Regions from separate parts of the Streptomyces sp. NPDC048142 genome, predicted to be linked through region 2. Evidence: riboswitches for the same ligand, from Rfam matches in the RefSeq annotation. Region 2 holds a riboswitch; each other region holds the start of a gene.
What was found. A riboswitch is a leader RNA that binds a small molecule or an ion and turns the genes downstream of it on or off. The one in region 2 is predicted to bind thiamine pyrophosphate.
Positions count from the first base shown of each region.

Region 1: another riboswitch for thiamine pyrophosphate. It lies ahead of thiC (phosphomethylpyrimidine synthase ThiC); the one in region 2 lies ahead of thiO (glycine oxidase ThiO).
Region 3: another riboswitch for thiamine pyrophosphate. It lies ahead of ACGF2Y_RS02120 (thiamine ABC transporter substrate binding subunit); the one in region 2 lies ahead of thiO (glycine oxidase ThiO).

Region 1 covers NZ_JBIDBC010000002.1:252,907-257,177, forward strand. The annotation lists gene ACGF2Y_RS03740 (SsgA family sporulation/cell division regulator) at 1-81, shown strand, start outside; gene ACGF2Y_RS03745 (YibE/F family protein) at 103-1,437, opposite strand; TPP riboswitch at 1,510-1,643, shown strand; gene thiC (phosphomethylpyrimidine synthase ThiC) at 1,636-3,414, shown strand; gene ACGF2Y_RS03755 (DUF805 domain-containing protein) at 3,799-4,155, shown strand.
Region 2 covers NZ_JBIDBC010000027.1:54,420-58,690, forward strand. The annotation lists gene thiE (thiamine phosphate synthase) at 1-2, opposite strand, end outside; gene ACGF2Y_RS27830 (Rv2175c family DNA-binding protein) at 79-444, opposite strand; gene ACGF2Y_RS27835 (NAD(P)/FAD-dependent oxidoreductase) at 527-1,771, opposite strand; gene ACGF2Y_RS27840 (hypothetical protein) at 1,872-2,213, opposite strand; TPP riboswitch at 2,267-2,378, shown strand; gene thiO (glycine oxidase ThiO) at 2,376-3,566, shown strand; gene thiS (sulfur carrier protein ThiS) at 3,563-3,835, shown strand; gene ACGF2Y_RS27855 (thiazole synthase) at 3,838-4,271, shown strand, end outside.
Region 3 covers NZ_JBIDBC010000001.1:418,253-422,523, forward strand. The annotation lists gene ACGF2Y_RS02110 (phosphatidate cytidylyltransferase) at 1-527, shown strand, start outside; gene rlmN (23S rRNA (adenine(2503)-C(2))-methyltransferase RlmN) at 628-1,734, shown strand; TPP riboswitch at 1,824-1,940, shown strand; gene ACGF2Y_RS02120 (thiamine ABC transporter substrate binding subunit) at 2,022-3,119, shown strand; gene ACGF2Y_RS02125 (ABC transporter permease) at 3,203-4,271, shown strand, end outside.

The DNA.
Region 1 (4,271 bases), on a different contig from region 2:
GAGCACACGCTGGGTGACTTCGACGGGAACCTGGAGGATGCGCTGGGCCGCATCCTCGCCGAGGAGCAGAACGCGGGCTGACCGGGTGTACCCGGCGGCTCGTCATCCCTTCCTGCGACGACGGCCCCGTCCGGACCGCGCGGGCGCGGCCGTAGCCGCCTGTGCGCCGCCGGACCCCGGGCGGTCCGCGGAGACGACCAGCGCGGCGAGCGCCGTGGTCACCGGCACCGAGGCGACCAGGCCGATCGACCCGACCAGTGTGCGGACGATCTCCTCGGCGACCAACTCGCTGTTGGCCACCGTCCCCACACTGCTCTGGGCGATGGAGAAGAGCAGCAGCAGCGGCAACGCCGCGCCCGCGTACGCCAGCACCAGCGTGTTGACCACCGAGGCGATGTGGTCCCTTCCGATCCGGATACCTGCCCGGTACAGCCCCTTCCAACCCATCTGCGGGTCCGCCTGGTGCAGTTCCCAGACGGCGGAGGTCTGGGTGACCGTCACATCGTCGAGCACCCCGAGCGAACCGATGATGACGCCGGCCAGCAGCAGACCGCTCATATCGATGTCCGGGTACAGGCCGTGGATGAGGCCGGTGTTGTCGTCGGTGTTGCCGCTCAGGCTCGCCCAGTCGATGAACAGGGAGCCCAGCAGCCCGATCAACAGCAGCGAGATCAGCGTGCCGACGACTGCGACCGACGTACGGGCCGTCACCCCGTGGCAGAGATAGAGGGCCGCCAGCATGATCGCGCTGGCCCCGATCACCGCCACGACCAGCGGATTCGATCCCTGCAGGATCGCCGGCAGGATGAACAGGGTCAGCACGGCGAACGACACGGCCAACGCCACCAGCGCCATCACCCCGCGCATCCTGCCCACCGCGACCACCGCCAGCGCGAAGATCCCGGCCAGCAGCGCCATCGGAATCTTCCGGTCCACGTCGGTCACGGAGTACTGGAGGTCGCGCGGCGCGTCGGGGGCGTACGCCACGACCACGCCCTGCCCTTCGCTCAGCTGGCGGGGCGCGTCCGGCTGGACCACCTCGACGAACCTGCGGCCCTTGTCGTCGCCGCTGGTCACCTCGATGGTGGCCTTCGAGCACTCCCCCTCCTGCTCGTTGACGGCCTCCCGGCCCGAGGGTGTGGAGGTGTCGCCGGTCGGGGGCACCTGCGCGGCGTTGACGTCCGCGCAGTCGACCTTGTCGACCTGGACGACCCTGCCGTCCTGGGTCTGCCGGTCGAATCCGACGCCGGTGCGCTCGTGGTCGGGCACGCCACCGGGCCAGAACGCGATCAGGCCGACGACGACCGCCGTCGCGAACGGGATCAGTACGGCGGCGATGACCTTGCGCAGGTGCTTGGAGACCGGGGCGGCCGGTCCGTGGCTGTGGGTGTGGCCCTGGGGCGGCTGGGGCGAGGGGTCGCTCTGGGGAGAGGTCACGGGTCGATCATCGCAAGAACGGGAGGACCCTCTCTGGTCAGCTCGCCGGGAAGGACGCTAGCGTGGAGGCACCTTTGTACACGCGGGAGCTCGGAGCACCGGGCTGAGAGGGCGCTGATCGCCGTACATCCGTACGGGACTCGCTGCGCCGACCGCCGAACCTGTTACCGGGTAATGCCGGCGTAGGGAGTAGGTCTCATGACCACAGCGGACGCACGCACGCCTGCCTCCGATCGGAACGACGACGAGGCCGGGAAGTCCATCGGCTGGCACAAGGGGTACGTCCAGGGCTCGCGCCCGGACCTCCGGGTGCCGGTCCGACAGGTGCACCTCACCAACGGCAAGGACGTGACGCTGTACGACACGTCGGGGCCGTACACCGATCCCACCATCGACACCGATGTCCGCCGCGGCCTCGCGCCGCTGCGGGAGAACTGGATCATCGCCCGCGGCGACACGGGGGAGTACGCGGGCCGTCCGGCCCGCCCCGAGGACGACGGGCTCAAGCACACCTCGCCGCGCGGCGGACTGCGCAACCTCGACGCCGTGTTCCCCGGCCGCCCGCGCCAGCCGCGCCGCAGCCGCGACGGGCGCCCCGTCACCCAGCTCGCGTACGCCCGACGGGGGGAGATCACCCCGGAGATGGAGTACGTGGCGATCCGGGAGAACGTGGCGGCCGAGGTCGTCCGCGAGGAGATCGCGCAGGGCAGGGCGGTGCTGCCCGCCAACGTCAACCACCCCGAGATCGAGCCGATGATCATCGGTAAGCGGTTCCTGGTGAAGGTCAATGCCAACATCGGCAACTCGGCCGTCACCTCCTCCATCGAGGAGGAGGTGGACAAGATGACCTGGGCGACGAAGTGGGGCGCCGACACCGTCATGGACCTGTCCACCGGCCGCAACATCCACACCACCCGTGAATGGGTGCTGCGCAACTCCCCCGTGCCGATCGGCACCGTCCCGCTCTACCAGGCCCTGGAGAAGGTCGACGGCCGGGCCGAGGAGCTGACCTGGGAGATCTACAAGGACACCGTCATCGAGCAGGCCGAGCAGGGCGTGGACTACATGACGGTGCACGCCGGCGTGCGCCTGCCGTACGTCCCGCTGACGGCCCGTCGTAAGACCGGGATCGTCTCGCGCGGCGGCTCGATCATGGCGGCCTGGTGTCTCGCGCACCACAAGGAGTCGTTCCTCTACGAGCACTTCGAGGAGCTCTGCGAGATCCTCGCGACGTACGACGTCACCTACTCGCTCGGCGACGGGCTGCGCCCCGGCTCGATCGCGGACGCCAACGACGAGGCGCAGTTCGCCGAGCTGCGCACACTGGGCGAGCTGAACACGGTCGCCAAGCGGTTCGGCGTCCAGACCATGATCGAGGGCCCGGGGCATGTCCCGATGCACAAGATCAAGGAGAACATCGACCTCCAGCAGGAGATCTGCGAGGAGGCGCCGTTCTACACACTCGGCCCGCTGACCACGGACGTCGCGCCCGCCTACGACCACATCACCTCCGGTATCGGCGCCGCGATGATCGCCTGGTGGGGCACGGCGATGCTCTGCTACGTCACGCCCAAGGAGCACCTGGGGCTGCCCAACCGGGACGATGTGAAGACGGGCGTGATCACCTACAAGATCGCCGCCCACGCGGCCGACCTCGCCAAGGGGCACCCGGGCGCGCAGGAGTGGGATGACGCGCTGTCCGACGCGCGGTTCGAGTTCCGGTGGGAGGACCAGTTCAATCTGGCCCTCGACCCGGACACCGCGCGGGAGTTCCACGACGAGACGCTGCCCGCCGAACCGGCGAAGACGGCGCACTTCTGCTCGATGTGCGGGCCGAAGTTCTGCTCGATGAAGATCTCCCAGGACATCCGGCGTCAGCACGGCGGTTCGCAGGAGGAGATCGAGCAGGGCATGGCCGAGAAGTCGAAGGAGTTCGCGGCCGCCGGCAACCGGGTCTACCTGCCCATCGCCGACTGACCCGCCCCGGCCGCCGGCCCGTCCCCGGCGGTCGGGGCCTCCCCGTCCCCGGCGGTCGGGTCCTTCTCGGGTCCGGCGGTCGGGTCCTCCTCGGGACCTGCGGCCCCGGTCGGCCGAGGCGCGATCACGTAGCACCGATGCCGATCCGGCCAGGAGGCTATGGGCGTTTCCTGCCCTATTGGGTAACTGCCGCCATTTCACGGTTGTTTGGCATGGTTGGCCACCTTGTTAAGCGACAGTATGGATACGGTCGTGTGGCAGCTTTATGTACGTTTGGCCCGCAGCTCACCAGCCCTTGACCCTTTGCTTATCTGTGGCTTACTTTCCGGCTAGCTTGGCTGAGAATTGGCGGCCCTTGAACAGGGGCCCGGGGAGGGAATCACCATGGACTGGTACCTGGCAGTACTCAAGAACTACGCAGGCTTCAGCGGACGCGCGCGCCGCAAGGAGTACTGGATGTTCACGCTCATCAGCGTCGGCATCAGCGTGGTGCTCTCGATCATCGGTGGCCTGATCGGCGCGGACTTCCTGTCCTTCATCTACAGCGTCGCGATTCTCGTTCCGACGCTCGCTGTCGGCGTGCGCCGCCTGCACGACACCGGTCGTTCCGGCTGGTGGCTGCTGATCGCGCTCATCCCGCTGGTCGGCGCCATCATCCTGATCGTCTTCCTCGCCTCGGAGGGCAAGCCGGAGGCGAACCAGCACGGCGTCAACCCGAAGCTGGCCCCGCAGGCGATCTGATCCACCGCTCCGGTCCGTCCGGAGCGTCTCCCCGGGCCGGGCGCGGCATTCGCCGCCCCGGCCCGCGGTGTGTCCGGGAGCCGGAAGCGGAGGAGGCCGGGACCCGTGTCCGGCCC
Region 2 (4,271 bases):
ATGGGTGGTGCTCCCCCGTGGTCGTGACGGTGCACGGGCCGCAGCGGGCGGCCCGTGCTCCGCTTCCTGTCGTATCGGTCAGACGGCGAGCGCCTGGGCGCGGCGCTTCACCTCCGTACCGCGATTCTCGCTCAGCGCCTGTGCGGGGGTGCCGGGCAGGGTCGGGTCGGGAGTGAAGAGCCACTCCAGCATCTCTTCGTCGGAATAGCCGTCGTCCCTCAGGAGGGTCAGGGTGCCGGAGAGGCCCTTGACCACCTTGTCGCCGTCGATGAAGGCGGCGGGCACCTGGAGCGTCCGGTTCTCACCACGGCGTACGGCGATGAGCTGGCCCTCCTTGACCAGCTGCCGTACGCGCGTCACCTGGACATCGAGCATTTCCGCGATGTCGGGAAGGTGGAGCCAGGCGGGGACGAGAGCATCGGTCTTTGCGTCAATCTCGGTCACAGGGACAAGCGTGCCATCCAGGACTGACAGTCGGTAGCCGGGCCGACCGTACGGGGGTGGGCCGCGGCGGGTCCCGGGCCCCTCACAGGGCGGCGGACTTCAGTGGTACGGCGGGGTCGGCCACCTTCTCCGGGTCCAGGACGGCCCCCGATTCGATGAGCCTGCGGCCCTGTGCGAGGTCGCGCGGGCGCCCCACGGCGAGCACGGCGGCCAGCGCGCCGTCGCGCAGCCAGCACACCGACCAGGCCGCGTCCGCCCCGTCGCCGCGCCACAGCAGGGTGTCGGCGACCGCGTGGTGGCCGGCGTACTGCACGAAGCGGCCGAACTGCTCGGACCAGAAGTACGGGACGGGGTCGTGGACGGGGAGCGGTCCGCCGTCCTGGACGGCCATGATCGCGGCGGCCGCGGTGCGCGGGCCCTGGAGGGCGTTGTCCCAGTGGTGGATCAGCAGGCGTGTCCCGTAGCGGGCGGAGGGGAAGGAGGCGCAGTCCCCGACCGCGTACACATCGGGCAGCGAGGTGCGCAGCGCGCTGTCGGCGGTGACCGAGCCGTCCGGGCCGAGTGCGACCCCGGAGCCGGCCAGCCAGTCGGTGGCGGGGCGCGCGCCGATGCCGACGACCACGGCCCCGGCGGGCAGGATGCGGCCGTCCGCGAGGATGACGGCCCCCTCCTCGACGCGGTCGACCCGCGCCCCGGTGAGGAGTTCGGCGCCGCTGTCGGCGTACCAGTCGGCCATCGGGGCGGCCACCTCGGCGGGCAGGGTGCCCGCGAGCGGGCGGGCGGCGGCCTCGACGACGGTGACCGCGCAGCCCGCGGCACGGGCGGCGGTGGCGAACTCCGCGCCGATCCAGCCCGCCCCGACGACGACCACGTCGTGCTGCCGCTCCAGGACGGGCCGCAGCCGGGCGGCGTCGTCGAGGGTGCGCAGCAGATGGACGCCGGGCACGCCTTCGGTGCCGGGCAGGGTCAGGGGCTCCGCGCCGGTCGCCAGGACCAGGGCGTCGTAGGGAACCGGCCCGTCGGCGGTGTCCAGCACGTGGTCGGCGGCGCGCAGGGCGGTGACGTGCAGGCCCAGGCGCAGGGTGATGTCCAGCGCCTCGAAGTCGACGTCGAAGGCGGAGTCCTCGGCCTTGCCCAGCAGCACGGCCTTGGACAGCGGCGGTCGGTCGTAGGGCTGGTGGGGCTCGGCGCCGATCAGGGTGACCGGCCCGGTGAAGCCCGCCTCGCGCAGGGCCACGGCGCTCTGCACGCCCGCCATGCCCGCCCCGACGACCACGACGTGCCGTGTCCGCTGCCGCGCCGCCCGCTGCTCTGTCTGCTCGCTCACCTGTCCACCTTATTCAACTGACGGACTGCCAGGTAGGGGGTCGCGGGGAAGGAGCTGCGGGGACGCGGGGAACGAGGCCGAGGGGCCCCGGGGAACGGGCTCAGGAAGCGAGCTCTTCCACCACGCTGGTCCCGCTGCCCTCCTGGGACTCCCAGGCCCACCGCTCCTCCAGCCGCACCCGGCCGTCCGCGAGGTCGACGACCGTGGAGAGACAGTGCCCGGACGAGGTCGTTCCGTCCTGTTTGAGCTGCACGTAACGGAAGTCCAGCACGTCCCCGGCCCGGGTGCCGACGAGATGGCCGCGGACCACGTCGCCGCCCGCGTACTCGGCCCAGATCCGGCCGTCCCGCTCGTGGTAGGTGAAGCGGGTGCGGGTGCCGACCTGGCCGGGCGCCTGGTCGGCGACCGGGGCCAGGACGAGTCCGTCGAGTGAACGGGCCACGGTGGCTGCTCCCTTGACTGTGCCATGGGCGAGTGGGTTTAGGGTGGCCAAGGTAGAACACTCGCGGGAGCCCGGACGCACCGGGCTGAGAGGGAGGCTGGCGGCCTCCGACCGTACGAACCTGCTCCGGGTCATGCCGGCGAAGGGAGGGGCTGGACACCCATGCGTATCTCGCGGAGAACCTCCGGATCCGACGTCCTCGTCATCGGGGGCGGAATCATCGGCCTGGTCACCGCGTGGCGGGCCGCCCAGCGGGGGCTGGGCGTCACCGTGGCGGATCCCGCACCGGGCGGCGGCGCCGCACAGGTCGCGGCGGGCATGCTGGCGGCCGTCACCGAACTGCACTACGGCGAGCAGATGCTGCTCGGGCTCAACCTCGCCTCCGCCGCCCGCTATCCGGCGTTCGTGGCCGAGCTGGAGGAGGCGAGCGGCCGGGACACCGGCTTCCGCGCCTGCGGGACGCTCGCCGTCGCCCTGGACTCCGACGACCGGGCGCATCTGCGCGAACTGCACGCCCTCCAGGAGCGTTCGGGCCTGGAGTCGACCTGGCTGAGCGGCCGTGAGTGCCGCCGCCTGGAGCCGATGCTGGCCCCGGGCGTCCGGGGCGGCCTCCGGGTCGACGGCGACCACCAGGTGGATCCGCGCCGCCTCGCCGCGGCGCTGCTGACCGCGTGCGAGCGGGCCGGGGTCGTGTTCCGCCGGACCACCGCCGAGCGGCTCACCGTCGCCGGGGGCCGGGCCGCCGGGGCGCTGCTCGGCGACGGCACGGAGTTCGCGGCCGATCAGGTCGTGCTCGCCGCGGGCAGTCTCAGCGGCCGGCTCGCGGGGCTCCCGCCGGAGCTCGTACCGCCGGTCAGACCGGTCAAGGGCCAGGTCATCCGGCTCACCGTGCCCCCGGCGTACGCCCCCTTCCTCGGCCGTACCGTGCGCGCCGTGGTCCGGGGCGGCCATCTCTACCTCGTGCCGCGCGAGAACGGCGAGCTGGTGATCGGCGCCACCAGCGAGGAGATGGGCTGGGACACCACGGTCACCGCCGGCGGGGTGTACGAGCTGCTGCGCGACGCCCACGAGCTGGTGCCCGGCATCACCGAGCTGCCGCTCACCGAGACCCTGGCCGGTCTGCGCCCCGCGTCGCCCGACAACGCCCCGCTGCTCGGCCCGACCGCCCTGCCCGGCCTGCTGCTCGCCACCGGCCACCACCGCAACGGCGTCCTGCTGACCCCCGTCACCGGGGACGCGATGGCCGACGCCCTCACCACCGGCGAGCTGCCCGAGACGGCCCGCCCCTTCGCCCCCGGCCGGTTCGCACCGGCACTCCCCGCCGCCCCCGCACTCCAGGAGCAGCCCGCATGACCCAGCAGCCCACCGCGCCGGAGCCCGCCTCCGCCCCGGCCTCCGCTCCCGTACCGTCCGGGGCTTCGGTTTCCGTCTCGGTGAACGGGGAAGCCCGTGCCGTCCCCGCCGGGACGGCCCTGGACGCCCTCGTGGCCACCCTGACCCCGGCCCGCTCCGGAGTCGCCGTCGCCGTCAACGAGAGCGTCGTCCCGCGCGGCCGGTGGGCCGCCACGCCGCTCGGCGAGGGCGACCGCGTCGAGGTACTGACCGCCGTGCAGGGAGGCTGACCATGTCGGACGACGTCTTCACGCTGGGTCCTGCCACGTTCGGCTCCCGGCTGATCATGGGCACCGGCGGTGCCCCGAGCCTGGAGGTGCTGGAGCGTTCGCTGATCGCCTCCGGCACCGAGCTGACCACCGTCGCGATGCGCCGGCTGGACCCGACCGTGCGGGGTTCGGTGCTCTCGGTGCTGGAGCGGCTCTCCATCCAGGTCCTGCCGAACACCGCGGGCTGCTTCACCGCGGGCGAGGCGGTGCTGACCGCCCGGCTGGCCCGGGAGGCGCTCGGCACCGACTGGGTGAAGCTGGAGGTGATGGCCGACGAACGGACCCTGCTGCCCGACACCGTCGAGCTGCTGGACGCGGCGGAGATCCTGGTCGACGACGGGTTCGTCGTGCTGCCGTACACCAACGACGATCCGGTCCTGGCCCGGAAGCTGGAGGA
Region 3 (4,271 bases), on a different contig from region 2:
GGCGGATGACCGAGCCGCCGGACGGATATCTCAAGGACGTCACGGCCGGGGTCTTCGCGGCGTTCTACGTACCCTTCCTCGCCACCTTCGTCGCCCTGCTGCTGAAGGCGGACGACGGATCGTGGCGGGTCCTGACCTTCCTCGTCCTCACCGTGGTCAGCGACACCGGGGCGTACGCGGTCGGCTGGCGCTTCGGCAAGCACAAGCTCGCCCCGCGCATCAGCCCCGGCAAGACCCGTGAGGGCCTGTTCGGAGCCGTGGGCTTCGCGATGGTCGCCGGCGCGCTGTGCATGGAGTTCCTGATCGACGGCGGCGCCTGGTGGCAGGGCCTGCTGCTCGGCTTCGCGGTCGCCGCCAGCGCCACCCTCGGCGACCTCGGCGAGTCCATGATCAAGCGGGACCTCGGGATCAAGGACATGGGCACCCTGCTCCCCGGCCACGGCGGCATCATGGACCGGCTGGACTCGCTGCTGCCCACCGCACCGGTCGTCTGGCTGCTGCTGGTGCTGTTCGTGGGTTCGGGCTGAGCGCCAGACACCCCTTCCCACCTGCACGTTCTTCGAGTGAGGGTCCGTTGTCCACAGGGCGGCGGGCCCTCACCCGTCTGTCTGCCACACTGGATGAACCATGCCTAAGCCCGGAGAACTCACTTTCGTCGCGCCCCGCGGAGCCAAGAAGCCGCCGCGGCACCTCGCCGACCTCACGCCCGCCGAGCGCAAGGAAGCGGTCGCCGCGACCGGTGAGAAGCCGTTCCGCGCCCAGCAGCTCTCGCAGCACTACTTCGCGCGGTACGCGCACGACCCGGCCGAGTGGACCAACATCCCGGCCGCGTCGCGGGAGAAGCTCGCCGAGGCGCTGTTCCCCGACCTGATGTCCGTGATCCGGCACATCAGCTGCGACGACGACACGACACGCAAGACCCTGTGGAAGCTGCACGACGGGACGCTCGTCGAGTCCGTCCTGATGCGGTACCCGGAGCGCGTCACCATGTGCATCTCCTCGCAGGCCGGCTGCGGAATGAACTGCCCCTTCTGCGCCACCGGGCAGGCCGGCCTCGACCGCAACCTGTCGACCGCCGAGATCGTGCACCAGATCGTCGACGGCATGCGCGCCCTGCGCGACGGCGAGGTGCCCGGCGGCCCCGCGCGGCTCTCCAACATCGTCTTCATGGGCATGGGCGAGCCGCTCGCCAACTACAACCGCGTGGTCGGCGCGATCCGCCGGCTCACCGACCCGGAGCCGGACGGCCTCGGCCTCTCGCAGCGCGGGATCACCGTTTCCACCGTGGGCCTTGTCCCGGCCATGCTGCGCTTCTCCGACGAGGGCTTCAAGTGCCGCCTCGCCGTCTCGCTGCACGCCCCGGACGACGAGCTGCGCGACACCCTGGTCCCCGTCAACACCCGGTGGAACGTCCGCGAGGTGCTGGACGCCGCCTGGGAGTACGCCGAGAAGTCCGGCCGCCGGATCTCCATCGAGTACGCCCTGATCCGGGACATCAACGACCAGGCCTGGCGCGGCGACCTGCTCGGCCGGCTGCTCAAGGGCAAGCGGGTGCACGTCAACCTGATCCCGCTGAACCCCACGCCCGGCTCCAAGTGGACCGCCTCGCGGCCCGAGGACGAGAAGGCGTTCGTCGAGGCCATCGCGGCCCACGGCGTGCCAGTCACCGTCCGGGACACCCGTGGCCAGGAGATCGACGGAGCCTGCGGGCAGCTGGCGGCCTCCGAGCGCTGAGACCTCGGCGCAGCAGCGACCGCGCAAAGACCGGAGACCGCACGGCCCGGCCGAAAACCGCCGGTGTAGCCTGGGCCGAAATCAACTTCATATTCCGACAGGGGAGCGCCACAGCGCTGAGAGTGCGGCACCAAGGACAGGTTGGCCGCAGACCCTCTGAACCTCGCCCGGGTCATTCCGGGTAGGAAGTTCGGACCTTACTCAAGCTGTTGCGCCCTGCCCGCTTCCGGTTCGCCGGACAGCGGGCGGGGCCGCGTCTCTTCCTGGTCACCTCCAGGAGGAATCACATGAACACCACCACGAAGTACGCGGCGGCCGCGCTCGCCGCCGCTCTCGGCGTCACCGTGCTCGCGGGCTGCGGCAGCGACGACGGTCCCGCGGGCTCCGGGGCGTCCAAGGGCACCGGCTCCAAGACCGTGACCCTGGTCAGCCACGACTCCTTCAGCGTCTCGGACGGGGTGCTGAAGGCGTTTGCCGAGGAGACCGGTTACACCGTCGAGATCCTCAAGAGCGGCGACGCCGGAGCCGCGCTCAACCAGGAGATCCTCACCAAGGGCTCCCCGCGCGGCGACGTCTTCTTCGGCGTCGACAACACCCTGCTCTCCCGCGCCCTCGACAACGGTCTGTTCACCGCGTACGAGGCCAAGGGCCTGGACACGGTCGCGGCGGACACGCAGACGGACGAGAAGCACCGGGTGACGCCCGTCGACACCGGAGACATCTGCGTCAACTACGACAAGAAGTACTTCGCCGACAAGAAGCTCGCGCCGCCGAAGACCTTCGAGGACCTGATCGAGCCCGCGTACAAGAACCTCCTCGTCACCGAGAACGCCGCGAGCTCCTCGCCCGGTCTCGGCTTCCTCCTCGGCACCATCGCCACCCAGGGCGAGGACGGCTACGAGGCGTACTGGAAGAAGCTGAAGGCCAACGGCGTCAAGGTCGTCGACGGCTGGGAGCAGGCGTACAACGAGGAGTTCTCCGGCTCCGCGGGCGGCAAGAAGGCCAACGCGGACCGGCCGCTCGTCGTCAGCTACGCCTCCAGCCCGCCCGTCGAGGTGCTCTACGCCGACCCGCAGCCCAAGGAGGCCCCCACCGGGGTCGCCACCGGCACCTGCTTCCGGCAGACCGAGTACGCCGGGCTGCTGACCGGGGCGAAGAACGAGGCGGGCGGCAAGGCGTTGCTGGACTTCATGATCAGCAAGACGTTCCAGGAGGACATGCCGCTGAACATGTTCGTGAACCCGGTCGTGAAGGACACGAAGCTCCCCGCGCTGTTCACCGAGTTCGGCGAGAGCGTCGAGACGCCGCCCACCGTCGAGCCCGAGAAGATCGCCGCCAACCGTGAGCAGTGGATCCAGTCGTGGCAGTCGCTGGTCCTGAAGTAGGGCCCGAGGCGAAGGCCGCCGAGCCCGTCCGGCCCGCCGGTGGCGGGGCCGGTCGGCGCGGGACCGCGGTGCGGCTCGGCCTGATGGCCGTGCCCGTCGCGTTCTTCGCGCTGTTCTTCGCCTACCCCGTGACCGCGATCGTCGGCCGCGGGCTCAAGGCGGGCGGCGACTGGCAGCTCGGGCGGATCGGCGAGGTGCTGGCCCGCCCGGACATCCTCGGCGTTCTCTGGTTCACCACCTGGCAGGCCCTCGCCTCGACCGCGCTCACCCTGTTGATCGCCCTGCCCGGGGCGTATGTCTTCGCCCGCTTCGACTTCCCCGGCAAACAGGTGCTGCGGGCGGTCGTCACGGTGCCGTTCGTGCTGCCGTCCGTCGTCGTCGGCACCGCGTTCCTGGCGCTGCTCGGACGTGGCGGACTCCTCGACGAACTGTGGGGCGTCCGCCTCGACACGACCGTGTGGGCGATCCTGCTGGCCCATGTCTTCTTCAACTACGCCGTGGTCGTACGCACGGTGGGCGGGCTGTGGTCGCAGCTGGACCCCCGCCAGGAGGAGGCCGCCCGGGTGCTGGGGGCCGGACGGTTCGCCGCTTTCCGCCGGGTGACGTTGCCCGCGCTCGCCCCGGCCGTCGCCGCCGCCGCGCTGATGGTCTTCCTCTTCACCTTCACCTCCTTCGGCGTCGTGCAGATCCTCGGCGGACCGGCGTACTCCACCCTGGAGGTGGAGATCTACCGGCAGACCGCGCAGCTGCTGGACCTGCCGACGGCCGCCGTGCTGACCCTGGTGCAGTTCGCCGCGGTCGGCGGGATCCTCGCCGTGCACGCCGCGACCGTACGCCGCCGGGAGCGGGCGCTGAAGCTCGTCGACCCGGCCCGGACCTCCCGCCGGCCGCGCGGCCCCGGACAGTGGGCGCTGCTCGGCGGTGTCCTGCTCACCGCGCTGCTGCTGATCCTGATGCCGCTCGGGGTGCTGGTGGAGCGGTCCTTCGACGGATCCGGCGGTTACGGCTTCGGCTACTACCGGGCCCTCCAGTCCGCCGGGTCGGGCGGCTCCTCCACCTTCCTGGTGCCGCCGCTGGAAGCCGTCGGGAACTCCCTGCGGTACGCGCTCGTCGCGACGCTCATCGCCCTCGTCGTCGGCGGGCTCGCGGCGG